One region of the Streptomyces sp. NBC_00984 genome, then DNA from elsewhere that is predicted to be linked to it. Evidence: riboswitches for the same ligand, from Rfam matches in the RefSeq annotation. Region 1 holds a riboswitch; each other region holds the start of a gene.

Region 1 (5,439 bases):
TACACCACGGAGCTGCACTATTCCTTCGACTACGCGGTGGAGATGCGGGAGGTGCGGGCGATCATCGACGGCTACGCCGCCGCCGAGGACTTCTCCCGCGCGGAGGTCGGACGGTACGTCGACGGCGACGAGGCCCGCCGGCGCCACCTCCTCCAGTCGGTCCTCCAGGCCGAGGGGCTGCGACTGACCGACTACCGGGAGCGGTTCGGTACCTCGCCGGGCGACGACTTCCGCCTGGAGCTGGCCCGGTTCGAAGCGCGCGGCTGGCTCGACGCGTCGGCCGGGGCGTCCGGACTGCTGCGGCTGTCCCCCGAGGGCCTGGCCCACTCCGACGCCCTGGGCCCGGAACTCTTCTCCCCCGATGTACGGGCCGCGATGGCCGCGTACGAGCTGAAGTGAGCGCGCCCATGGACCTGACGATCCTCTACCGCGGCCCGCTCGCGTCGTGCGACTACGACTGCCCGTACTGCCCGTTCGCCAAGCGGCGCGACAGCCCGGAACAGCTGCGTGCCGACCGTGCCGCGCTGGAGCGGTTCACGGCGTGGGCCGCGGCGCAGACCGGTGACCGGCTCTCGATCCTGTTCACGCCGTGGGGCGAGGGGCTGGTCCGCTCCTGGTACCGCCGCGCCCTGGTCGAGCTGGCGCGGCTGCCGCACATCCGCCGGGTCGCGATCCAGACCAACATCAGCAGCCGCACGGGGTGGCTGGCCGAGGCCGGTGAGGCGGGCCGCGAGAAGATCGCCCTGTGGTGCACGTACCACCCGGGGCAGACGCCGTACGAGCGGTTCCTCACCAAGTGCCGGGAGCTGACCGCGCTCGGCATCCGGCACAGTGTCGGTGTCGTCGGGCTCGACGACCACCTCGACGAGGCGCGGCAGCTGCGCGCGGCGCTGCCGGACGAGGTCTATCTCTGGGTGAACGCGGCGGAGGGCCACACCTACACGGACGAGGAGGCGGACCGCTGGACGGCCGTCGACCCGCTCTTCCCGTACAGCCGGCATCCGCACCGGTCGGCCGGGCTGCCCTGCCGGACCGGCGAGTCGGTCATCTCGGTGGACGGTGACGGCACCGTGCGGCGCTGCCATTTCGTACCGGCGGAGCTCGGCAATCTCTACGACGGGAGCTACCGGCGGGCCCTCGGTCCGCGCGCCTGTCCGCTGGCGGTCTGCGACTGCCACATCGGCTACGTGCACCTGGAGACGCTGCCGCTGTACGACGTCTTCGCGGGCGGTGTGCTGGAGCGGATACCGGCCGCTCCGCTGTCGTCGCTCGCCGGACCGGTCTGAGGTTCAGGCCGGTCCGGCGAGCGGCGGCAGCACGGGGCGCGGACATCTGTCTAGAGCGGCAGGAGGTCCGGCCGCTTCGCCTCGACGTGGTCGCCCGAGGACTCGCCGCGCAGCCGCCGGCCGATCCACGGAACCAGGTACTCCCGCGCCCAGTGGATGTCGTCGCGCCGTACTTCGAGGGTGCCGCGCTGTGCCTGCGGGGGCCATTCCTGGTCGGGGTCGGCCGGCACATCGATGCCGAGGACCTGGGCGGCGCGCAGCGCGACCCTGGTGTGTCCCTCGGCCGACAGATGGAGCCGGTCGTCGTCCCAGGCGCGCCTGTCCTGGACGGACCGCAGCGACCACAGGTCGAGGACCGGGCAGTCGTAGCGGTCGGCGATGGCCCGTACATGGGCGGTGTACGTGGCGATCTTGCCGCGCAGATGGCGCAGCACGGGAACGCCACGGGTGTCGAAGCCGGTGGTGACCATGACCGTGCCGACCGCTTCGGTCAGCTCCGCGACCGCGCGCTCGAAGCGCTCGGCCACGTCGTCGGGGTCGGTGCCCGGCCGGATGATGTCGTTGCCGCCCGCGCAGAAGCTCACCAGGTCGGGTGCGAGCTCCTTGGCGCGCGGTACCTGCTCCTCGACGATCTGGTCGAGGAGGCGTCCGCGTACGGCGAGATTGGCGTACCTGAAATTCCCGTGCGCGGAACCTTCGGTGCCCGCATCGGGGTCCGGGAGCTGGTCCGCGAGGAGTACCGCGAATCGGTCCGCCCAGCCGACGAAGGTCCCGTCCGGGCCGGGGTCGCCGACTCCCTCGGTGAAGCTGTCGCCAATCGCCGCGTACGACCCGATGACGCCCTGTCGGTTGATGACGCCACGTTGGTTTTTTCTCGAATCGTCTGCCACAAACGCTTATCCTGCACCGCTGAATGTGACCTACGCGACCGTAATATGGGGTTGACGGGTGGTGAGATAGACCACCCGGTCAGGTTTTGGTAAAGGGGGAATAAGCGGAAGGGGCGGTGCGCCGCCGCGCACCGCCCCTTCCGTGTTGCTCAGGTCATGCTTTGTTGCTCAGCTGCCCGGCCGTTCCGCTCAGACGTAGATGCCGTGCGAGGCCAGGAAGGCGATCGGGTCGATGTCCGAGCCGTACGCCGGGCCCGTGCGGACCTCGAAGTGCAGGTGCGGGCCGGTGGCGTTGCCGGTGGCGCCGGAGAGGCCGACCTGCTGACCGGCGCTCACGGCCCGGCCCACCGAGACGGAGAGGGAGGACAGGTGGCCGTACTGCGAGTAGTGGCCGTCGGTGTGCTTGATGACGACCTGGTTGCCGTACGCGCCACCCCAGCCGGCGGCGACGACGGTGCCGGAGGTGATGGCCTTCACGCTGGTGCCGGTGGAGACGGGGAAGTCGATCCCGGTGTGGCTGCCGCTGGACCAGTTGGAGCCGGAGGCGCGGTAGTTGGTGGTGTGGTTGCCGGGGACCGGGTGGACGTAGCCGGAGCCGCTGCTCTGGGCGGCCGGAGCGGAGGCCGGGGCCTTGGACTGCGGGACGGCGGTCACGGACTTGGCCGGGGCGGACTTCTCCGCGGCCTTCGAGGGAGCCGAGGGCGCCTTCGACGGGAGGGCCGAGCCGGCGCCGGCACCGGTGGCCACGGCGTCGCCGGTCGCCTTGGCGCCGAGGGTCAGCTTCATGCCCGGGAAGATCAGGCCGGGGTTCTCGCCGACGACCTTGCGGTTGTCCTGGTACAGCTTCTCCCAGCCGCCCTTGATCTTGTGCTCGGCGGCGATCTTCGACAGGTAGTCGCCGGAGACGACGGAGTACGTCGTGGTGGCGGCCTGCTTCTGCGCGACCGGCTCGGCGTGCGTGACGGCGGCCGACTGCGGCGCGGCGGCCGGGGCGGCCTGCTCCGCGGCGTGGGCACCGGTGGCACCGAGCAGCGGCAGCGCGAGGACGGCGCCACCGGCGCCTGCCGCGGCGACGCCACGGGCGATGGGGCCGAACTTCGGACGGCGGTGCTTACCCGATATGGGCATGGCGTATTTCCTCTCCGGCGCCTGCGAGGTGAGCTGTCGGGTTCGGGCTGGAGATGCCCGGCCGCGCTGAGCGCGACTTCACCCCGAGCCGGCCGGATTTCTCCGGTCGGCGGCTTACCTGGTTCCCCCGCTCCTGCCACGCGATGAGTGGATGTGAATTCCGGGCGGCGGCAGGATTAGGCGGTCCGTCCGGATTGACGGTGACCGTAAGCGAGTCGGGACGACGAGAACAAGCCACAGGTTCCATGCCGGAATCCGCGCCGGGAAATCGGCGCGGAATTCCGGTCACACTCCGTGGATTAAGGATCTTGGCTTTCCGCGCCGCGCACGGAATGCCCAACTCGTCCCTCACCACACACCGTCACGGATATGATCCCGCTCACGAGGCGGCGATCATCTCCCGTACAAGCGGGCCATATTCAGACAAAGCCCGCATTACGGACATGCCCCATCTGTCACCCCCGCCGGAGCCTCAGCACCCGCGCGTCGAGATCGCCCCGAAGTCCGCTGTGCAGCCCCTGGTGCAGCAGTGCCGAACCGTGGTGCACGGCCCCCGTGTCCAGGCAGGTGTACGTCGCTTCGGGATCGAGCCCGCGCAGCCGCAGGGCCGGGGGCCGCTCCCCGTATCGCTGCGCCTCCAGCCACATCAGGACCACGGTCTCTGCCCCGTGGACGTACTGGACCGCGCTCAGTCCGCCCCGCGGCTCGCGCAGCCGGTACAGCGCGCCGTGCTGCACGACCGGCCGGATCTCCTTGTAGAGCTCCACCCAGGTCCGCGCCTCGGCCAGCTCCTCCTCGCTCCATTCGGTGAGGTCCCCGCCGACCCCGAGCACACCGGCCATGGCACTCACGAAGCGGAAGCGCAGCGAGCTGACCCTGCCGTTGAGCTGGTGGTTCGGGCTGTCGGTGACCCAGGCGGCCATCACCCGGGCCGGGTGGATGTGCCCGAAGCCCTCCTGGATGGCGAGACGGTCGAGCGGATCGGTGTTGTCGGAGGTCCACACCTGGTCCGTACGGGACAGAATCCCCAGGTCGACCCGGCCGCCGCCGCCCGAGCAGGACTCGAACGCGACCGTGGGATGCGCGGCCCTGAGCCGGTCGATCAGCGCGTACAGGCCGTTCACGTGCTCGATCCAGAGCTTCTGCGGGTACTCCTCGCCCGGCCAGCCCGCATCGGTGAAGCAGCGGTTGAAATCCCATTTCACATAGTCGACGGGCGTGCCGGAGAGCAGCGTGTCCAGCTGCTCCCAGAGATATGCCTGTACATCGGGGCGGGCCAGATTGAGCACCAGCTGGTTGCGGTACTCCGTCCGCGCCCGGCCGGGGAAGTGCTGCACCCAGTCGGGGTGCGCGCGATAGAGATCACTGTCGGCGTTGACCATTTCCGGTTCGACCCAGATACCGAACTGCATGCCGAGCCCGTGCACTTCGTCGGCGAGCGGCTTCAGCCCTCCGGGGAAGCGGTCCGGATTCGGCGTCCAGTCGCCGAGCCCGGCCGCGTCACTGGTCCGCTGCCCGAACCACGCGTCGTCCACCACGAACAGCTCGACGCCCATCGCGGCGGCGCGCTCGGCGAGAGCGCGCTGCTGGTCCATCGAGACGTCGAAGCCCGTCGCCTCCCAGGAGTTGTAGAGCACCGGCCGCAGGTTCTCCGCGTCCGGGATCACATGGGCCAACTGCCAGGCATGCCAGGCGCGGCTGGCCCCGCCGAACCCCTGACCGCTCCACAGACCGGCGAACACGGGCGTGGTGTACGACTCCCCCGGTGCGAGCCGCAGCAGCCCGGAGTCGTCGTAGCCGGCGCCGCCGTTGATCTGCACGAGCCCGTCGGGCAGCCGCTGCACGGAGATCCGCCACGACCCGGACCAGCCGAGCGCGCAGCCGTACACCTCACCGCTCTCCTCGGTCGCCGCGCCGTCGGCGTCCAGCGCGACCCACGGCAGGTGCTGATGGCCGGTGTGGCCGCGCCGGCTGGAGATGACGCTCTCGCCGTGGATCAGCTCCGCCCGTTCCAGCCGCGACTCCGCCGCCCAGCGTCCGTGCAGCTGGCTCAGCCGCCAGCCGTCGCGGGCGGGCAGCGACCAGGCGGCCGCGTCGGCGCGCAGCAGTTCCAGCGGCGGTCCGTCCGGCCCGGC
Region 2 (5,439 bases), 3.0 Mb from region 1:
GTCAAGAGAGCGCCGGACATGGCGTAGAGTTGTGTTTACCGACGCGGGGTGGAGCAGCTCGGTAGCTCGCTGGGCTCATAACCCAGAGGTCGCAGGTTCAAATCCTGTCCCCGCTACTGAAGAAGTCAGGCCCGGCACGCATACAGCGTGCCGGGCCTGATTCGTTGCGGTCCGCACCTCGGGTGTCGCCCCATTGGCCGAAGAGGAGTCGCCGCTTCGTTCCGCTCCGGCGAGCCTGGGAGTGGGGCGCGGTACCGTCCGCAGCCGCGCGCGTAACCGGGCAGGAGACCACAGGTGTGGAAGCGGGAGAAGCGGCGTGGCAGGCATGCCGGGGGCGGTACCCGGCAGTTCGTACGCACGCTGCCCGCCCTGATGATTCTCGGCGGGCTGGTGTTCGACGCCCTCACCCCGCCGACCTTCACCGCCATTCCGTTGTTCGTGGCCGCTCCGCTGATCGCCGCTCCGTTCTTCTCGCTGGCCAGCACCATCCGCACCGGTGTCGCCGCGATGCTGGCCGTCATCGCGCTGCGGCTGTTCAGCAATACGTTGCCGCAGGCCGTGCCGCTGATCGAGCTGCTCACCCTGGGCACCGTCTCGGTCCTCGCGGTCGTGATCAACGGGGTCGTGCGGCGCAGCAACGAGCAGCTGGCCTCCGCGCGGTTCGTCGCGGCGACGGCCATGCGCGCGGTGCTGCCGCAGCCGGCCGACCGGACCGGCGGACTGCAGGTCGCGGCGCGGTACGAGGCGGCGCAGGCGGACGAGTTCGTCGGCGGCGACCTGTTCGCCGTTTCGGACACCCCGTGGGGGGTGCGGCTGGTGGTCGGGGACGTACGGGGCAAGGGGCTCGACGCCGTGGAGACGGTGGCGGTGGTCATCGGGGCGTTCCGCGAGGCGGCCGAGCAGGAGTCCTCGCTGGAGGGGGTGGCGAGGCGGCTGGAGCGCGCGCTGGCCCGGGAGGAGGCGCGACGGGGCGGGCTCGATGTGCTGGAGGGCTTCATCACCGCCGTGCTGGCCGAGATCCCGTCCGGGCTGTCCCGGGTGCGGATCGTCAACCGCGGTCACCCCGAGCCGATCCTGCTGCACCCGGACGGGGCGCTGGAGGTGCTGAAGCCCTCCGTGCCCGCGCTGCCGCTCGGCATGGGCCTGGGGGTGTGGGCGGAGCGGACGGACGAGTGGGATCTGCCGGCCGGGACGACCCTGCTCCTCTACACGGACGGCCTCTCCGAGGCGCGGAACGCCGACGGGGTCTTCTACGATCCGGCGGCCCGGCTGCGCGGGCGGATCTTTCCGGGGCCCGAGGAGCTGCTGTCCGCGCTGACCGATGACGTGCGGCTGCACACGGGCGGCGAGACGACCGACGACATGGCGTTGCTCGCGGTCGTACGTCCCGCGGAGGGGCAGCCGGACCGGCGGAGGACCGTGCGGATCGTCGGCGCGGAGACGACGTGAGGGGCGGGGCGCGAGACGTGAGGGGACGGGACGGGCGGCGTGAGGGGACGGGACGGGCGATGCGAGGGGCGGGACGCGCGATGTGGAGGCGGCGGGACGCGCGATGCCACCGTGCGTAATCGAAAGGCGCCGCTCCGCATAACGTTTGACGCAACGTCAGAATCGGGGTAGTGGCTGAGGGCCGGTCAACTCGTCCGATTCCACCCGACTGTGTCCCGTAAAGTCCAGGCCAAAGACGTGAACGATCAGTGGGAACAGCTTGGAATACGGCCCCGGTGTCTATTAACGTTCGATAACGCAGCGCGGTCGTCCCAGCCGTCATCAATGGCGGCACCGTGCGCGAGCGCCGAATTCCGCAAGGGAACCGGGGAACCACCTACATGGGGTGAATCGGACACCTGTGTCTCGTGAGAGACGGAGGGGCCCGTAGGAGACCTTCCTGCTCCGAACCCGTCAGCTAACCCGGTAGGCGAGAAGGAAGGAAAGGAGTGCGCCCCCGTGGCGTCCAACAAGCCTGCCCCCGAGGCCCCGTACCGGTTCGATCCCGACTACGGCACCGGTTATGGCGCCGACTTCGGCCCCCGGCCGGACTCCGGCCACGGCGCCGATTTCGCACCCACCGGGACGGCGACGGCGTTCGGAACCGACTACGGCACCGAGCCGGGCGGCGACTTCACCGGTGAGTTCGGCAGCGACTTCCGCGCCGACCTCCGCGCCGACTTCCGCGCCGACGGCAACGACGTTGAGTCCGAACGCGGTTGGGACGAGTGGAACCCCACCGAGGAGTCCGTCCGCCCGGTACGCGGCAGGCACCGCGTCGCCAAGCAGCGCAACGGACTCGCCCGCAGCTCCACGGTGCTGGGTGTCGGCGTCATAGCGGCGGTCGGCGCGGGTGGCATGGCCACCGCGCAGGGCAAGCCGCCGGTCTCCATCTCCGTGCCCGACGCCATCTCGGACAACCTCCCCGACGCCAAGTCCCTTCCCGGCGTGGGCTCCCTGTTCTCCGGTGAGTCCGAGGCGGACAAGGCCGAGATCGCAGCCGCTTCCGCCCCGCTCACCACCGCCGGCCTCACCACCGCCGAGGCCGAGCAGGGCGCGACGGACGCCGGCGAGGCGCTCCGCGCCCGCATCCTCCAGCAGGCCGAGCAGCAGCAGGACGCCGCCGCCGCCGAGGCCAAGGCGACCCAGGAGAAGGAAGCCGCGGAGAAGGCGGCCGCCGAGGCCAAGAAGCAGCAGGGCGAGGCCAAGGCCAAGGCCGCCGCCGAGAAGAAGAAGGCGGAGGAAGAGGCCAAGAAGAAGGCGGAGGCCCTGCGGCTCGCCAAGCTCGCCGCCAGCTACGCCATCCCGACCTCCTCGTACACGATCACCTCGACCTTCGGCGAAGCCGGCTCGATGTGGTCCTCCGGCTACCACACCGGCCTCGACTTCGCGGCTCCGACCGGCACCCCGATCAAGGCCATCCACAGCGGCACGGTCAAGTCGGCCGGCTGGTCCGGTGCGTACGGCTACCGCACGGTGCTGGAGCTCGACGACGGTACGGAGCTGTGGTTCTGCCACCAGTCCTCGATCGGCGTCGGTGTCGGCCAGAAGGTCAGCACCGGTGAGACGATCGGCCGGGTCGGCGCGACCGGCAACGTGACCGGGCCGCACCTCCACCTGGAGGTCCACACCGCCGGTGGTTCGGGCATCGACCCGATGGCCTGGCTCCGCGGCAAGGGCCTCAACCCCTGAGGCGACGCCCGCCCCGATGAACCCCGGCAGTCCTGACGCTCACCCCCCGACGTCAGGGCTGCCGGTCTGTTGTGAGCAGTGCGGGGATCTCTTGCGGGGGCCTCCTGCGACCGGTCCGGAATCCGTTGTGAGTGGCGCGGGGATCGGTCACGACCGGTCCGGAGAACGGCGGGCACCCGGAATAGCGGACCCGCCGGAATTCGTTGTTCCACCCATGACTTCTCTTCGTAAGCTGGGCTCCTCCGACCTTCAGGTCTTCCCGCTCGCCCTCGGCGGCAACGTCTTCGGCTGGACCGCGGACGAGGCGCAGTCGTTCGCCGTGCTGGACGCGTACGTCGCGGCCGGAGGCAACTTCATCGACACCGCCGACGGCTACTCCGCCTGGGTGCCGGGCAACGAGGGCGGGGAGTCGGAGACGGTCATCGGCAAGTGGCTCGCCGGCCGCTCCGACCGCTCCGACATCGTCGTCGCCACCAAGGTCTCCACCCACCCCTCGTACCAGGGGCTCGCGCCCGCCAACATCAAGGCCGCGGCCGAGGCGTCGCTGCGTCGGCTCGGCACCGACCACATCGATCTCTACTACACGCACTTCGACGACGAGACCGTCCCGGTCGAGGAGATCATCACCGCCCTCGACCAGCTGGTGAAGGAGGGCAAGGTCCGGGAGATCGCCGCCTCCAACATCAGCCCCGAGCGGCTCCAGGCCTCCCTGGACTTCTCGGAGCGCGAGGGGCTGGCCCGCTACGTGGCCCTGCAGCCGCACTACAACCTGGTCTCCCGCGACACCTACGAGGGCGAGCTCCAGGACACGGCCGCCCGCGCCGGGCTCGCCGCTGTGCCGTACTTCGCCCTGGCCTCCGGCTTCCTCACCGGCAAGTACCGTCCGGGCGCCACGGTGGAGAGCGCGCGGGCCGAGAGCGTCGGCCAGTACCGGGACTCGGAGCGGGGCCAGAAGGTCCTGGCCGCGCTGGACAAGGTCGCTCAGGAGCACGACGCCCAGATCGCGACCGTCGCGCTGGCCTGGCTCGCGTCCCGCCCGACCGTGGCCGCGCCGATCGCCTCGGCCCGTACGGTCGAGCAGCTGCCCGCGCTGGTGGCCGTCGCGGACCTCTCGCTGACCGAGCAGCAGCTGGCCGAACTCACCGAGGCATCCGCCTGACACACGCACCGACCGCACCGCTCCCGAGCCTGCGGCGGCCCCTCGTGGACGCGGTGCGCCGAAGCCCTCAGTGCTGAACCGGCCTGTTCCGGGCCGATTGCCGTGGCGGCAGCATGTATGGGTTGTAACCGGCGCCGTACTGCGGGTACGGCGCCGGGACCGCCCACGGGGGCGGCGGGTACGAGGGGCGCAGGCGGCCCGTCGCCTGGGCCGCGTATGCCAGGGCGGGGGCGGCCACCTCTCTGCGTTGCCAGAGGTGGTGCAGCAGCTCCAGCTCGCGTTCGGCGAAGTCCGGGCCGGCCGCTCCGCGGCGGGCCTGCAGACGCAGCGAGGCCAGTGAGGTCGCGAACGACTCGTACTCGGCGACGGCCTGCGCGGCCGCCTTCCCGTGGGCCTTCGCCGCGGCCTTCGCCTGAGCACTCGGCTGGGCAGCGGGCCAGGAACCGGGGGCGGGGCCGTACGGGCTCTGCGGGCTTCCCGGGGCGGTGACGGCGTACCGTCGGCGGGCCGCGTCGCGGGCCAGGCCGCGGGCCCGCATCGAGGAGAGGGCGAGCGGCTCCGCCGGGGTCAGCCAGCCCGCCGCCGCGTAGGCGGGCAGCTCGGCACAGAGCGCACGCAGCTCCCGCAGGCGGGACCAGATCGCCAGCCAGGTCACCAGGCCGAAGACCGGGACCATGAACACTCCGTACACGGCATAGAAGCCGTACGGGCTGAAGACCGCCGACCCGTTCCAGAGCGAATGCATGCCCATGGCGAGGACGAGCCCGAGCAGCGGCAGCGCGATGCGGCGGAGGCGCCGGCGTCGTGAGCCGGCCGCGGCGAGCCCGAAACCTATGCCGGTCAGCACCGTGAAGAGCGGGTGCGCGAACGGCGACATCACCGCCCGCACGAAGAATGTCGCGGCCGTCACCGATACGACGCCCGAGGTGCCGATCTGCTGGTCCTCGCCGAAGGCGTTGCCGAGGTAGAGGATGTTCTCGGTGAAGGCGAAGCCGCTCGCGGTGATGCCGGCGATCACGACGCCGTCGACGATCCCGGTGAAGTCCCGTCTTCGGAACAGGAAGATCAACAGGGCCGCGGCGGCCTTGGCGCTCTCCTCG
Region 3 (5,439 bases), 4.2 Mb from region 1:
CTGGCTGCGCGAGCACAGCCCCGTGCACCGGACCGCACTGCCCAGCGGTGTCGAGGCCTGGCTCGTGACCCGGTACGCGGACGCGCGGCAGGCGCTCGCCGACTCCCGGCTCTCCAAGAACCCGGCGCACCACGCCGAGCCGGCGCACGCCAAGGGGAAGACCGGCATCCCGGGCGAGCGCAAGGCCGAGCTGATGACGCATCTGCTGAACATCGACCCGCCCGACCACACCCGGCTGCGCCGCCTCGTCTCCAAGGCGTTCACCCCGCGCCGGGTCGCCGAGTTCGCGCCGCGCGTGCAGGAACTGACGGACCGCCTCATCGACCGTTTCATCGAGGAGGGGAAGGCGGACCTCATCCACGACTTCGCCTTCCCGCTCCCCATCTACGCGATCTGCGATCTGCTCGGCGTCCCGCCCGAGGACCAGGACGACTTCCGGGACTGGGCGGGCATGATGATCCGCCACGGCGGCGGTCCGCGCGGCGGGGTGGCCAGATCGGTGAAGAAGATGCGCGGCTATCTCGCCGAACTGATCCACCGCAAGCGGGAGAACCCGGGGGACGACCTGATCTCCGGGCTGATCCGGGCCAGCGACCACGGCGAGCACCTCACCGAGAACGAGGCCGCGGCCATGGCCTTCATCCTGCTCTTCGCCGGATTCGAGACGACGGTCAATCTCATCGGCAACGGGGTCTACGCGCTGCTGCGCAACCCCGGGCAGCGGGAACGGCTCCAGCACGCGCTCGACTCGGGGGAGAGCGGGCTGCTGGAGACCGGGATCGAGGAACTGCTGCGGTACGACGGCCCGGTGGAGCTGGCCACCTGGCGGTTCGCCACCGAAGCGCTGACGCTCGGCGGGCAGGACATCGCGGCCGGGGACCCCGTGCTCGTGGTGCTCGCCGCGGCCGACCGCGACCCGGAGCGCTTCGAGGACCCCGACACGCTCGACCTCGCACGGCGTGACAATCAGCACCTCGGATACGGGCACGGCATCCACTACTGCCTGGGAGCGCCGCTCGCCCGGCTGGAGGGACAGACCGCGCTCGCCACGCTTCTGAACCGCCTTCCGGACCTGCGGCTTGCGGTGGAACCTACCGATTTGCGGTGGCGTGGCGGGCTCATCATGCGTGGACTTCGCACGCTCCCCGTGGAGTTCACGCCGGGGCCCGCGACCACCGGAACTGACGCTCCGTCAATTCTGTGACTTTCACGTGATCTGTGCTGCATCGACTTGTGATGCGCGTTCGAGTCCCGCTAGGTTCACCGTTCGACTCACCAGTCACATGTCAGTCACACGGAAGGCAACCCCATGGGCTCCGCGAACGGCAGACACCGTCGCCCCCGTCAGGCACCCGCCATCGTCGTCGCCGCGGGCGTGACCGGATCGGCCATCGCCATCCCGCTGCTCGGCGCGTCCGGTGCGCACGCGGCCGACGCCACGACCTGGGACCGGGTGGCCGAGTGCGAGAGCGGCGGATCGTGGAGTGCCGACTTCGGGAACGGCCACTACGGCGGCCTGCAGTTCTCGCCGGAGACCTGGAAGGCGTACGGCGGTGAGGCGTACGCGGAGCGCGCCGACCTCGCCAGCCGGGCGCAGCAGATAGCGGTGGCCGAGGAGGTCCTGGACGGCCGGGGCCCGCAGGCCTGGCCCAGCTGTGCGGTCATCTCCGGCCTCGCGGTGGACGGCACGCTGCCGGGGGTCGACCCGGGCTCCGTTCCCGCCGACGACCCGACCGGGAGCGCGAAGCCGGCTGACGACGCGTCGGCGGCCCCGTCCGACGACGCCACGCCGTCCGGGAGCGCCTCGGGCGGCTCGGACGCCGTGGACGGCTCGGACGGCTCGGACGGGGCCGACAAGCCGTCAGGGAAGGCCTCGCCGTCCCCGAAGTCCCCGAAGTCCCCGAAGTCCTCGGCTTCGACCGCTCCGTCTCCCGGAGCGTCCTCCGGTGCGCCCCGCGACACGTCCGATTCACCCGACTCGTCCGGTGATGCGGGTGGCAAGCACCGCGGCACGCCGGCCACCGAGGGGAGCCGCGGCACGGACGGCGGTGGCCGTGAGTCGGGCCGCCACGCCTCCCGCGGCGGCAACGGCGCGCGCGACACGGCCGAGCCGACGGCTGACGACGCGTACACCGTCCGGCCCGGCGACAACCTCTGGTCGATTGCTGATGCACAGAAGGTCCCTGGAGGCTGGCCCGCGCTCTACGAGGCCAATAAGGGTGCCGTCGGCTCCGACCCGGACCTCATCCTTCCTGGCCAGAGCCTCGATCTCGATGTGAAGGCCCAGTGAAGGCAGTCTGATAATCGCCTAAAAGCACCTCAAAAATCGGGGTAGTTCAGGGACCTATGTCCACTTATGCGTAAGTGAGACATGGGTCTCTTTGCGTCAACTGGCGTGTCGCGCCCGGGAGGCCCTTCCGCATCACGTCCCACCTGCGGAAACGACGGTTCTTCAGATGCAAGTACGGGTTGATTGTCCGATGTGTCCATCTTTGAATGTGGGGGTTGCGTATGTTTACGGTCGGAACCGCTCGCACCGCGGGCCCCGTCGACCGTCACGCCGAATCCTGCCGTCGGTCGAAGGGAACAGACGCGTAAAGCGCCGTAGGCAGGAGCGGGGGACCCAGGTAAGCGCCGGGCCCGATCGTCGAAAGACGTATCAGGACCGGCTTGGGGTGAAGTCGCGTGCTAGGACGTGCGACCGGGCAACTCACTTGGCCCGAACCCGACAGCTCACCTCGTAGGCGTCGGTGAGGAGAAGTTCCATGCTGCTTTCCAGCAAGGGCAAGCACCGCCGCCCGTCCAAGGCCGTCCGTATCGCCACGCTCGCCGGTGTCGCCGGTGCCGCCGTCGCCGTGCCCCTGATGGGTGCGACCAGCGCCTCCGCCGCCTCCGTCGCCACCTGGGACGCCGTCGCCCAGTGCGAGTCCGGCGGCAACTGGTCGATCAACACCGGCAACGGCTACTACGGCGGTCTGCAGTTCTCGCAGTCCAGCTGGGCCGCCGCCGGCGGTACGCAGTACGCCGCCCGTGCCGACCTGGCCACCAAGGCCCAGCAGATCGCCACCGCCGAGAGGCTCCTCGACATGCAGGGCCCGGGTGCCTGGTCCTGCGCCGGCGCCGGCAACCTGACCAGCGACGGTGTCGACCCGGGCGTCAACACCGGCTCCTCCTCGAACTCCACCGCGAGCTCCGGCGCCTCCGAGCAGCAGAGCGCCCCGGCTGCCCCGAAGCAGCAGTCGCAGCCGGTCCAGCAGGCCCAGCCGAAGCAGAGCGAGCGCACCGAGGCCCCCGCCGCCTCCCGCTCGGAGCGCTCCGCCGCCCCGCAGGCCGAGTCGAAGAAGACCGTCACCACCCCGACCGGCGAGAAGGTCGAGAAGGGTGACGGCGAGTACAAGGTCGTCTCCGGCGACTCCCTCAGCGAGATCGCGGCCGACCACAAGGTCGAGGGCGGCTGGCAGCAGCTGTTCGAGCTGAACAAGGACATCGTCAAGGACGCCGACCTGATCTACCCGGGTCAGCAGCTGCACCTGACGAAGTAGTCGAGGCTCTCTCCTCCCCGAGCACCCCGGCCCGGCGCGCATTCCCCCGTATGCGCCGGGCCGGGGTTCGGCCGTCCGCGCTCGGGGGAGCGCCGGACCGTTCAAGTGTTGTAGTTACTGGCCAGTAAATTTCTGCCTGTTTGCCCGGCAATGTGCGTCCTCGGGTCCTTTTTCGTCCCAGGGGTCGGGCGGTCGTCGGGCTCAGCGGGCCGGGCCGGTTAGGCTCTTGTCGCAAGGCCAAAGTGACCCTGCACAACCAGCGTCATATCCCAGAAGGAGATGCCTCGTGCCGTCCATCGACGTCGTCGTAGCCCGGGAAATCCTCGACTCCCGTGGAAACCCCACGGTCGAGGTAGAGGTCGGCCTCGACGACGGCAGCACGGGCCGTGCTGCCGTTCCGTCCGGCGCCTCCACCGGTGCGTTCGAGGCCATCGAGCTTCGCGACGGTGACCCCAACCGCTACCAGGGCAAGGGCGTCGAGAAGGCCGTCCTCGCCGTGATCGAGCAGATCGGCCCGGAGCTCGTCGGCTACGACGCCACCGAGCAGCGGCTGATCGACCAGGCGATGTTCGACCTGGACGCCACCGAGAACAAGGGCTCGCTCGGCGCCAACGCCATCCTCGGCGTCTCGCTGGCTGTCGCCCACGCCGCCTCCGAGGCCTCGGACCTGCCGCTGTTCCGCTACCTCGGCGGCCCGAACGCGCACCTGCTGCCCGTTCCGATGATGAACATCCTCAACGGCGGTTCGCACGCCGACTCCAACGTGGACATCCAGGAGTTCATGATCGCGCCGATCGGCGCGGAGTCCTTCTCCGAGGCACTGCGCTGGGGCGCCGAGGTCTACCACACGCTGAAGAAGGTCCTGAAGACCAAGGGTCTTTCGACCGGTCTCGGCGACGAGGGCGGCTTCGCGCCGAACCTGGAGTCCAACCGCGCCGCCCTCGACCTCATCGTCGAGGCCATCAAGGAAGCCGGCTACGCCCCGGGCAAGGACATCGCGCTCGCGCTCGACGTCGCCGCGTCCGAGTTCTACAAGGACGGCAAGTACGAGTTCGAGGGCAAGTCCCGCTCGGCCGCCGAGATGACCGAGTACTACGAGGAGCTCGTCTCCGCGTACCCGCTGGTCTCCATCGAGGACCCGCTGTACGAGGACGACTGGGCCGGCTGGAAGGTCATCACCGACAAGCTCGGCGCCAAGGTGCAGATCGTCGGCGACGACCTCTTCGTCACCAACCCTGAGCGCCTGGCCCGCGGCATCGAGGAGGGCTCCGCCAACGCCCTGCTCGTCAAGGTCAACCAGATCGGCTCGCTGACCGAGACCCTGGACGCCGTCGAGCTGGCCCAGCGCAACGGCTTCAAGTGCATGATGTCGCACCGCTCCGGCGAGACCGAGGACGTCACCATCGCCGACCTCGCGGTCGCCGTGAACTGCGGCCAGATCAAGACCGGCGCCCCGGCCCGCTCGGACCGCGTCGCCAAGTACAACCAGCTGCTGCGCATCGAGGAGATCCTCGACGACGCCGCGGTGTACGCGGGCCGCTCGGCGTTCCCGCGGTTCAAGGGCTGATCATCCCTTTCGGCCCGCCAGGGGCCGAAGGCCATGGCGTCCGTCCGTCCCCGCACCCGGTCCCGTACCGTGTGCGGGGACGGACGTGCGTAGTGGGGAGGCGGAGACATGGCCGCGAAGGACCGGGACCGGTTCTCCACCGCGACCCGGCTGCGGCTGCTCGGCGAGCAGACCGCCGCCCGCGTCTACCGTTCCCAGAACCGCCGTCAGGCCCGCCGCTCACGGCTCACCGGCCGGGCGGCCTTCCTCGCGCTCATCGTCTGCTCCCTGGTGGTCGCGCTCGCGTACCCGATGCGGCAGTACGTCTCGCAGCAGGACGAGATCGCCGAC
Region 4 (5,439 bases), 510 kb from region 1:
TCGATGGGTGACATGCCCGGGATGGACCACGGCTCGGACGGCTCGGGAATGCCCGGAATGATGTCCGGCAAGGACATGGGCGACCTGGCGGCCGCCAAGGGCAGGGACTTCGACAAGAAGTTCGCCCAGCTCATGATCGGCCACCACCAAGGCGCGGTCACCATGGCCGAGGACGAGCAGAAGAACGGCGACAACGTCGACGCGAAGAAGCTCGCCGGCGCTGTCGTCACGGCTCAGACCGCCGAGATCGAGCAGATGAACAAGATCATCGACCGGCTCTGATCCCGGCAGGGGTGCGGGCCTCCCTCGCATGACGGTCCGGATGCCGTCATGCGAAGGCCCGCACCCTCGGGCCTCTCGTCCCGATCAGGCCGGGCTCGCGTGCTCCGGCGCCGCCAGCAGATCACCCACCTCCTGTGCGGTGGTCTCCCGGAGCTCCTCCGCGACCAGCAGCCACCGGGTGATGCCGACCGATTCGAGGAACGGCAGATCGTGACTGGCGATCAGCAGTGCGCCCTCGTAGGACTCCAGCGCACCGGTCAGCTGCCGCGCGCTGGCGATGTCGAGGTTGTTGGTCGGTTCGTCCATCATCAGCAGTTGCGGGGCCGGTGCGGCGAGCATCGTCGCCGCGAGGGCGGCACGGAAGCGTTCTCCGCCCGACAGCGTGCCCGCCGGCTGCTCCGCGCGCTTCCCCCGGAACAGGAAGCGCGCGAGCTGGGCACGGATGTGGTTGTCGGTGACCCCGGGCGCCATGCGGGCCACGTTCGCCGCGACGCTCAGCTCCTCGTCCAGCACATCGAGCCGCTGCGGAAGGAACCGCGTCGGCACGAAGGTCCTGGCCTCGCCGGACAAGGGGGCCAGCTCACCGGTGATCGTGCGCAGCAGTGTCGTCTTCCCGGCGCCGTTGCGACCGACGAGCGCGATCCGCTCGGGTCCCTGCACCCGGAGACTGCCCTCGCGCAGCCTGCCGAACCGGGGGCGCAACTCGTGCAGGTTCAACACGCTGCGTCCGGCGGGCACCGCCGTGTGGGGAAGACTCACGCGGATCTCGGCATCGTCGCGGATCGCGTCCGCGGCCTCCTCCCGGCGCTCGCGCGCCTCGCCGAGCCGCTCCTCGTGGACGCCGCGAAGTTTGCCCGCCGACTCCTGCGCGGACCGCTTGCGGCGGCCGGCCAGGATCTTCGGGAGGCTCCCCTCGGCCTCGATCTTCCTGCCGTTCCTCTGGCGTCGGGCCAGCTTCACCTGGGTCTCCTCCAACTCGCGTTTCTGGCGGCGCACATCGGCTTCCGCGGCCCGCAACATCCGTCCGGCGGCCTCCTGTTCGGTGGCCACGGCCTCCTGGTACGCGGACCAGCCACCGCCGTACCAGTTCACGGACCCGGCGCGCAGTTCGGCGATGCGGTCCATGCGCTCCAGCAGTTCGCGGTCATGGCTGACCACGACCAGTACGCCCGAGCGCCAGGAGTCGACGGCCTCGTAGAGCCTCCGGCGCGCGAACATGTCGAGGTTGTTGGTGGGCTCGTCCAGGAGGAGGACATCGGGACGCTCCAGCAGCAGCGCTGCCAGGCGCAGCAGGACAGTCTCCCCGCCGGACAACTGGCCGACGGTGCGGTCCAGTTCCACGCCGCCGAGTCCGAGTGAGCCCAGTGTCGCCAGGGCCCGTTCCTCCACGTCCCAGTCGTCGCCGATCCTCTCGAAGTGCTTCTCGTCGACGTCGCCGGCCTCGATGGCACGCAGCGCGTCGCGCCGTTCGGCGATGCCCAGGGCCCGGTCCACCCGCAGTGTCGTGTCGAGGGTGATGTTCTGCGGAAGGTGGGCGAGGCTGCCGCCCACGGTCACCGAGCCCTGGGACGGGCGCAGCCGACCGGCGAGCAGCCGCAGCAGTGTGGACTTGCCCGCGCCGTTGGTGCCGACGAGACCGATGCGGCCCCGGCCGATGCTGAGCGAGAGGCCGTCGAAGACGGTCGTGCCGTCCGGCCACCGGAAGGACAGGGCCGAGCAGGTGAGGGAGGCGTGGGGGGTGGTGGGTGTCGCCATGGTGTTCCTCGCATTCGCAAGCGCAGTGATGGGGGCTTCGTATGCGAGCACCACGCGGCGACCGAGCAGCAGAGAAAGGTGCGGCGTCCGGAAGACAGAGGGACGGTTCATGCACCGAGGTCGCATCCACGCGGGGTCACGGGCAGCGCGGAGCGCTGCTACAGCGTGACGGGCGTACGGGCTGTGCCGTACGGCGCGATGTTCGCGAACCTCAGATGCGCAACGTCCACCTCTATCGGAGACAACAGGACATCAAAACCTTAACCACGGGGAGGAGCGATGGCAATGCCATGGCAATGCCTCGCGGTTTCGGGTGGGGCCTGGGCGTGGGCCTCGAACGACGACGCGTAAGCGCTGTGTGTGCGATCCAGGGCAGTTGCCCTTTTGGGCGATTAGGGGGCATTTGATGCAATTGTTGCTTTCGGGCATAGGGCGATATGCCCCTTTTGGGATTTCGTGGCGCGAGTCACGTTCGAGCCCTCGAATGTCGCACCGTGCAATTCGGTTCCCTTTCCGCGCAAGGAAAGCGAACCGTTCCATGTGAGGTGGATTACCCCGATTCCGATGACTCGATCTTGTAAGTGAATTGCGTTCGGAAATCAGGGGCTTGTCCCTTTCGGTCCTTCTCGCCTACGGTCACCGTCAATCCGGACGGAACGCCGAATCCTGCCGCCGCCCGGCATTCCCATCCACTCGTGTACGGCAGGAGCGGGGAACCCAGGTAAGCCGCCGATCCGGTATCCGGAACGGCTCGGGGTGAAGTCGCATTCGTGTGCGGCCAGGCATCTCCAGCCCGAACCCGACAGCTCACCTCGCAGGCGACGGAGAGGAATCCATCATGACCTCAACGGGTACGTACCGTCGTCGCAGGCCCACCTCGCTGACCAGGGGCTTCATCGCCCTGGGCACGGGTGCCGCCGTACTCGTGCTTCCGCTGATCGGTGCCCACGCCGCCTCGGCGGCGCCGGCGCAGACCGTCCGTGCCGCCGCGCCGACCGCGGCGTACACCGACGATCTGGACGGCTGGATCAAGGAGTCGCTGGCCGTCATGGCCCAGCACGGCATCCCCGGCAGCTACAACGGCATCCACCGCAACGTCATGCGCGAGTCCTCCGGCAATCCCCTCGCCATCAACAAATGGGACTCGAACGCCGCCGCCGGAACGCCGTCCAAGGGCCTCCTCCAGATCATCGATCCGACGTTCCGGGCCTACCACGTGCCCGGCACGGCGATGGACAGCTACGACCCCGTCGCCAACATCACGGCAGCGTGCAACTACGCGGCCGCCAAGTACGGCTCCATCGACAACGTCTCCGGGGCCTACTGACATACGGAACGGGCGGTCTCCGGGCCGTCGCCCCCGCGGTCACCCCAGCCGCGGGGGCGTCCAGTCGGCATGGCGCAGGATCGTGCGGACGGTGACGCGGGACGGTGCGAGGCGCAGCGCCGTGTTGCGCAGCGCGACGGCCGCCGGCCGGGACAGCCGCTGACCCATCCGACCGGCCCGGCGGGCGGCTCGGGCGACCGACTGGCTGCGGGGCCGGCGTTCGGCGTCGTAGCGGCCGAGCGCCGACTCGACAGTGGGCTCGGTGCGGAGTGCGGCGGCCAGTGTCGCCGCGTCCTCCAGGGCCTGGCACGCCCCCTGGCCGAGGTGCGGTGTCATGGCATGGGCCGCATCGCCGAGCAGGGCGACCCGGCCCACCGCGTAGGAAGGGAGCGGGACGACCAGTTCGTCGACGTCATGGTGCAGGACGGCGTCGGGCCGGGTTGCCGCCAGCAGCGCGGGAATGGGGTCGTGCCAGCCGCCGAACCTGCGGCGGACCTCGGCAAGGGGATCCGGATGGCGCACACCGGCAGGGGCGTTGAGCACCGCGTGCCACTCGGCCCGGCCGTCCGTGAAGGCGATGTGGCCGAACTCGGCCCCCGGCCCCCAGGTGAGCTCGAAGTCGGTACTCAGGCCGACCGGGGACTCGGTGATGGCGCGCAGCACGGTCGAGCCGCTGTAGGCCGGACCGGGGTGCCCCGGGAAGAGCCGGGAGCGCAATCCGCTGCCGATGCCGTCGGCGGCCACGGCCAGATCCGCGTCGAGGAGGGTGTCACCGGCGGTGAGGCGCACCCGCGAGGCGTCGGAGCGGTCGACGGACGTCACCTCGGCTCCGACGAGCAGGGACTCGGGAGGCAGTGCCTCGCGCAGCAGCCGGTGCAGCGTGGCCCGGGGGATGCCCACGATCGGGGTCCCCAGCTCGCGCTCCAGTGCGGCTCCGTCCATGCGTGCCAGCAGACGTCCGCCCGGGGTGCGGGTGCCGCCGGTGTACTGCGGCCGTGCTGCCGCACGCACCGGCCCGCCGACGCCGAGGGCGTCCAGTGCGCGCAGGCCGTTCGCATGCAGGGAGATGCCCGCGCCCGCGTCGTCGAGGGTGCGGGCGCGCTCGACGACCGTCGCCTCCCAGCCGATGAGTCGCAGCCCGATCGCGGCGGCCAGTCCGCCGATGCCTCCGCCGACAACCACCGCGCTGTTGCCCATGCCGGGTCCCCTCTCCTGCGCCGCCCAGGCCTTCTACGCCTGTAGAAGGAGAGTACTACGCAGTCTCTACAGGTGTAGAAAGGGGGATGACCACAGATCGACGAACCCTCCTCGCCGATGCCGCCATCGACGTGCTGGCCGAGGCAGGGATGCGCGGCCTGACCCACCGGGCCGTGGACCGGGCGGCGGACCTGCCGCCGGGCACCACCTCGGCGTACTTCCGTACCCGGCAGGCGCTGCTCACCGGGCTCGTCCGGCGGCTCGTCGCCCTCGACCAGGCGGAGTTGCAGGCGGCCGGCGAGCAGGCGGGGATGCCGCGCGACGCCGACGAACTGACGGACGGGCTCGCCGGCTTCGTCGGGCGGCGGCTGGCCGGTCGGGGTCGGCAGAGGTCGCTCGCCCGCTACGCGTGCGCGGTCGAGAGTGTGCGTCACCCGGAGCTGCGGGAGATCCTTGTGCCGCGCGAGAACGCGGCACGCGAGGCCGTGCGGGCGTTCCTGGAGGCGCAGGGCGTGGCCGACGCCGAGGGCCGGACGCTCACGCTGCTGGCCTGCGTGGACGGGCTGCTGTTCGACCGGCTGGTGGGCGGCGGGGGAGTGCCGAGGGACGAGATCGCGGGGGTGGTCGCCGCCGCGCTCCGCGAGGCGTGATCGTCGACGCGCCGGCGTCACTCCTGGGCGGGCTCCGCCGCTTGCTCCCGGGCGGGGCGGGGCGGCACGGGAACGGTGGCCGCCTCACCCTTCCGGACCGCCTGCACCACCGCATCGTGCAGGCGACGGCTGTCCTCCTCCGAACAACACGGCACAGGACTGCCCGACATGGTGAACCAGTCGATCGCACCCGTGTACTGCACGGTCACCTGGGCCAGGTCATCCGCC

Evidence for each region. Region 1 has a riboswitch for cyclic di-AMP ahead of OG520_RS05470 (peptidoglycan DD-metalloendopeptidase family protein). Riboswitches for the same ligand answer to the same signal wherever they lie in the genome.
Region 2: linked by a shared signal. The riboswitch ahead of OG520_RS18925 (M23 family metallopeptidase) and the one ahead of OG520_RS05470 (peptidoglycan DD-metalloendopeptidase family protein) in region 1 are both predicted to bind cyclic di-AMP.
Region 3: linked by a shared signal. The riboswitch ahead of OG520_RS24505 (transglycosylase family protein) and the one ahead of OG520_RS05470 (peptidoglycan DD-metalloendopeptidase family protein) in region 1 are both predicted to bind cyclic di-AMP.
Region 4: linked by a shared signal. The riboswitch ahead of OG520_RS03255 (transglycosylase SLT domain-containing protein) and the one ahead of OG520_RS05470 (peptidoglycan DD-metalloendopeptidase family protein) in region 1 are both predicted to bind cyclic di-AMP.

Annotation. Positions count from the first base shown of each region.
Region 1 covers NZ_CP108734.1:1,290,177-1,295,615, forward strand. The annotation lists gene OG520_RS05455 (STM4012 family radical SAM protein) at 1-399, shown strand, start outside; gene OG520_RS05460 (STM4011 family radical SAM protein) at 408-1,286, shown strand; gene OG520_RS05465 (SGNH/GDSL hydrolase family protein) at 1,337-2,176, opposite strand; gene OG520_RS05470 (peptidoglycan DD-metalloendopeptidase family protein) at 2,366-3,304, opposite strand; cyclic di-AMP (ydaO/yuaA leader) riboswitch at 3,308-3,464, opposite strand; gene OG520_RS05475 (alpha-galactosidase) at 3,760-5,439, opposite strand, start outside.
Region 2 covers NZ_CP108734.1:4,275,776-4,281,214, reverse strand. The annotation lists tRNA gene OG520_RS18935 (tRNA-Met) at 43-116, shown strand; gene OG520_RS18930 (PP2C family protein-serine/threonine phosphatase) at 295-1,449, shown strand; cyclic di-AMP (ydaO/yuaA leader) riboswitch at 1,784-1,936, shown strand; gene OG520_RS18925 (M23 family metallopeptidase) at 1,948-3,180, shown strand; gene OG520_RS18920 (aldo/keto reductase) at 3,395-4,339, shown strand; gene OG520_RS18915 (PrsW family intramembrane metalloprotease) at 4,407-5,439, opposite strand, start outside.
Region 3 covers NZ_CP108734.1:5,475,101-5,480,539, forward strand. The annotation lists gene OG520_RS24495 (cytochrome P450) at 1-1,204, shown strand, start outside; gene OG520_RS24500 (transglycosylase family protein) at 1,310-2,290, shown strand; cyclic di-AMP (ydaO/yuaA leader) riboswitch at 2,591-2,762, shown strand; gene OG520_RS24505 (transglycosylase family protein) at 2,766-3,542, shown strand; gene eno (phosphopyruvate hydratase) at 3,829-5,109, shown strand; gene OG520_RS24515 (septum formation initiator family protein) at 5,218-5,439, shown strand, end outside.
Region 4 covers NZ_CP108734.1:783,434-788,872, reverse strand. The annotation lists gene OG520_RS03265 (DUF305 domain-containing protein) at 1-282, shown strand, start outside; gene OG520_RS03260 (ABC-F family ATP-binding cassette domain-containing protein) at 367-2,037, opposite strand; cyclic di-AMP (ydaO/yuaA leader) riboswitch at 2,685-2,871, shown strand; gene OG520_RS03255 (transglycosylase SLT domain-containing protein) at 2,876-3,364, shown strand; gene OG520_RS03250 (FAD-dependent monooxygenase) at 3,404-4,561, opposite strand; gene OG520_RS03245 (TetR/AcrR family transcriptional regulator) at 4,648-5,211, shown strand; gene OG520_RS03240 (hypothetical protein) at 5,229-5,439, opposite strand, start outside.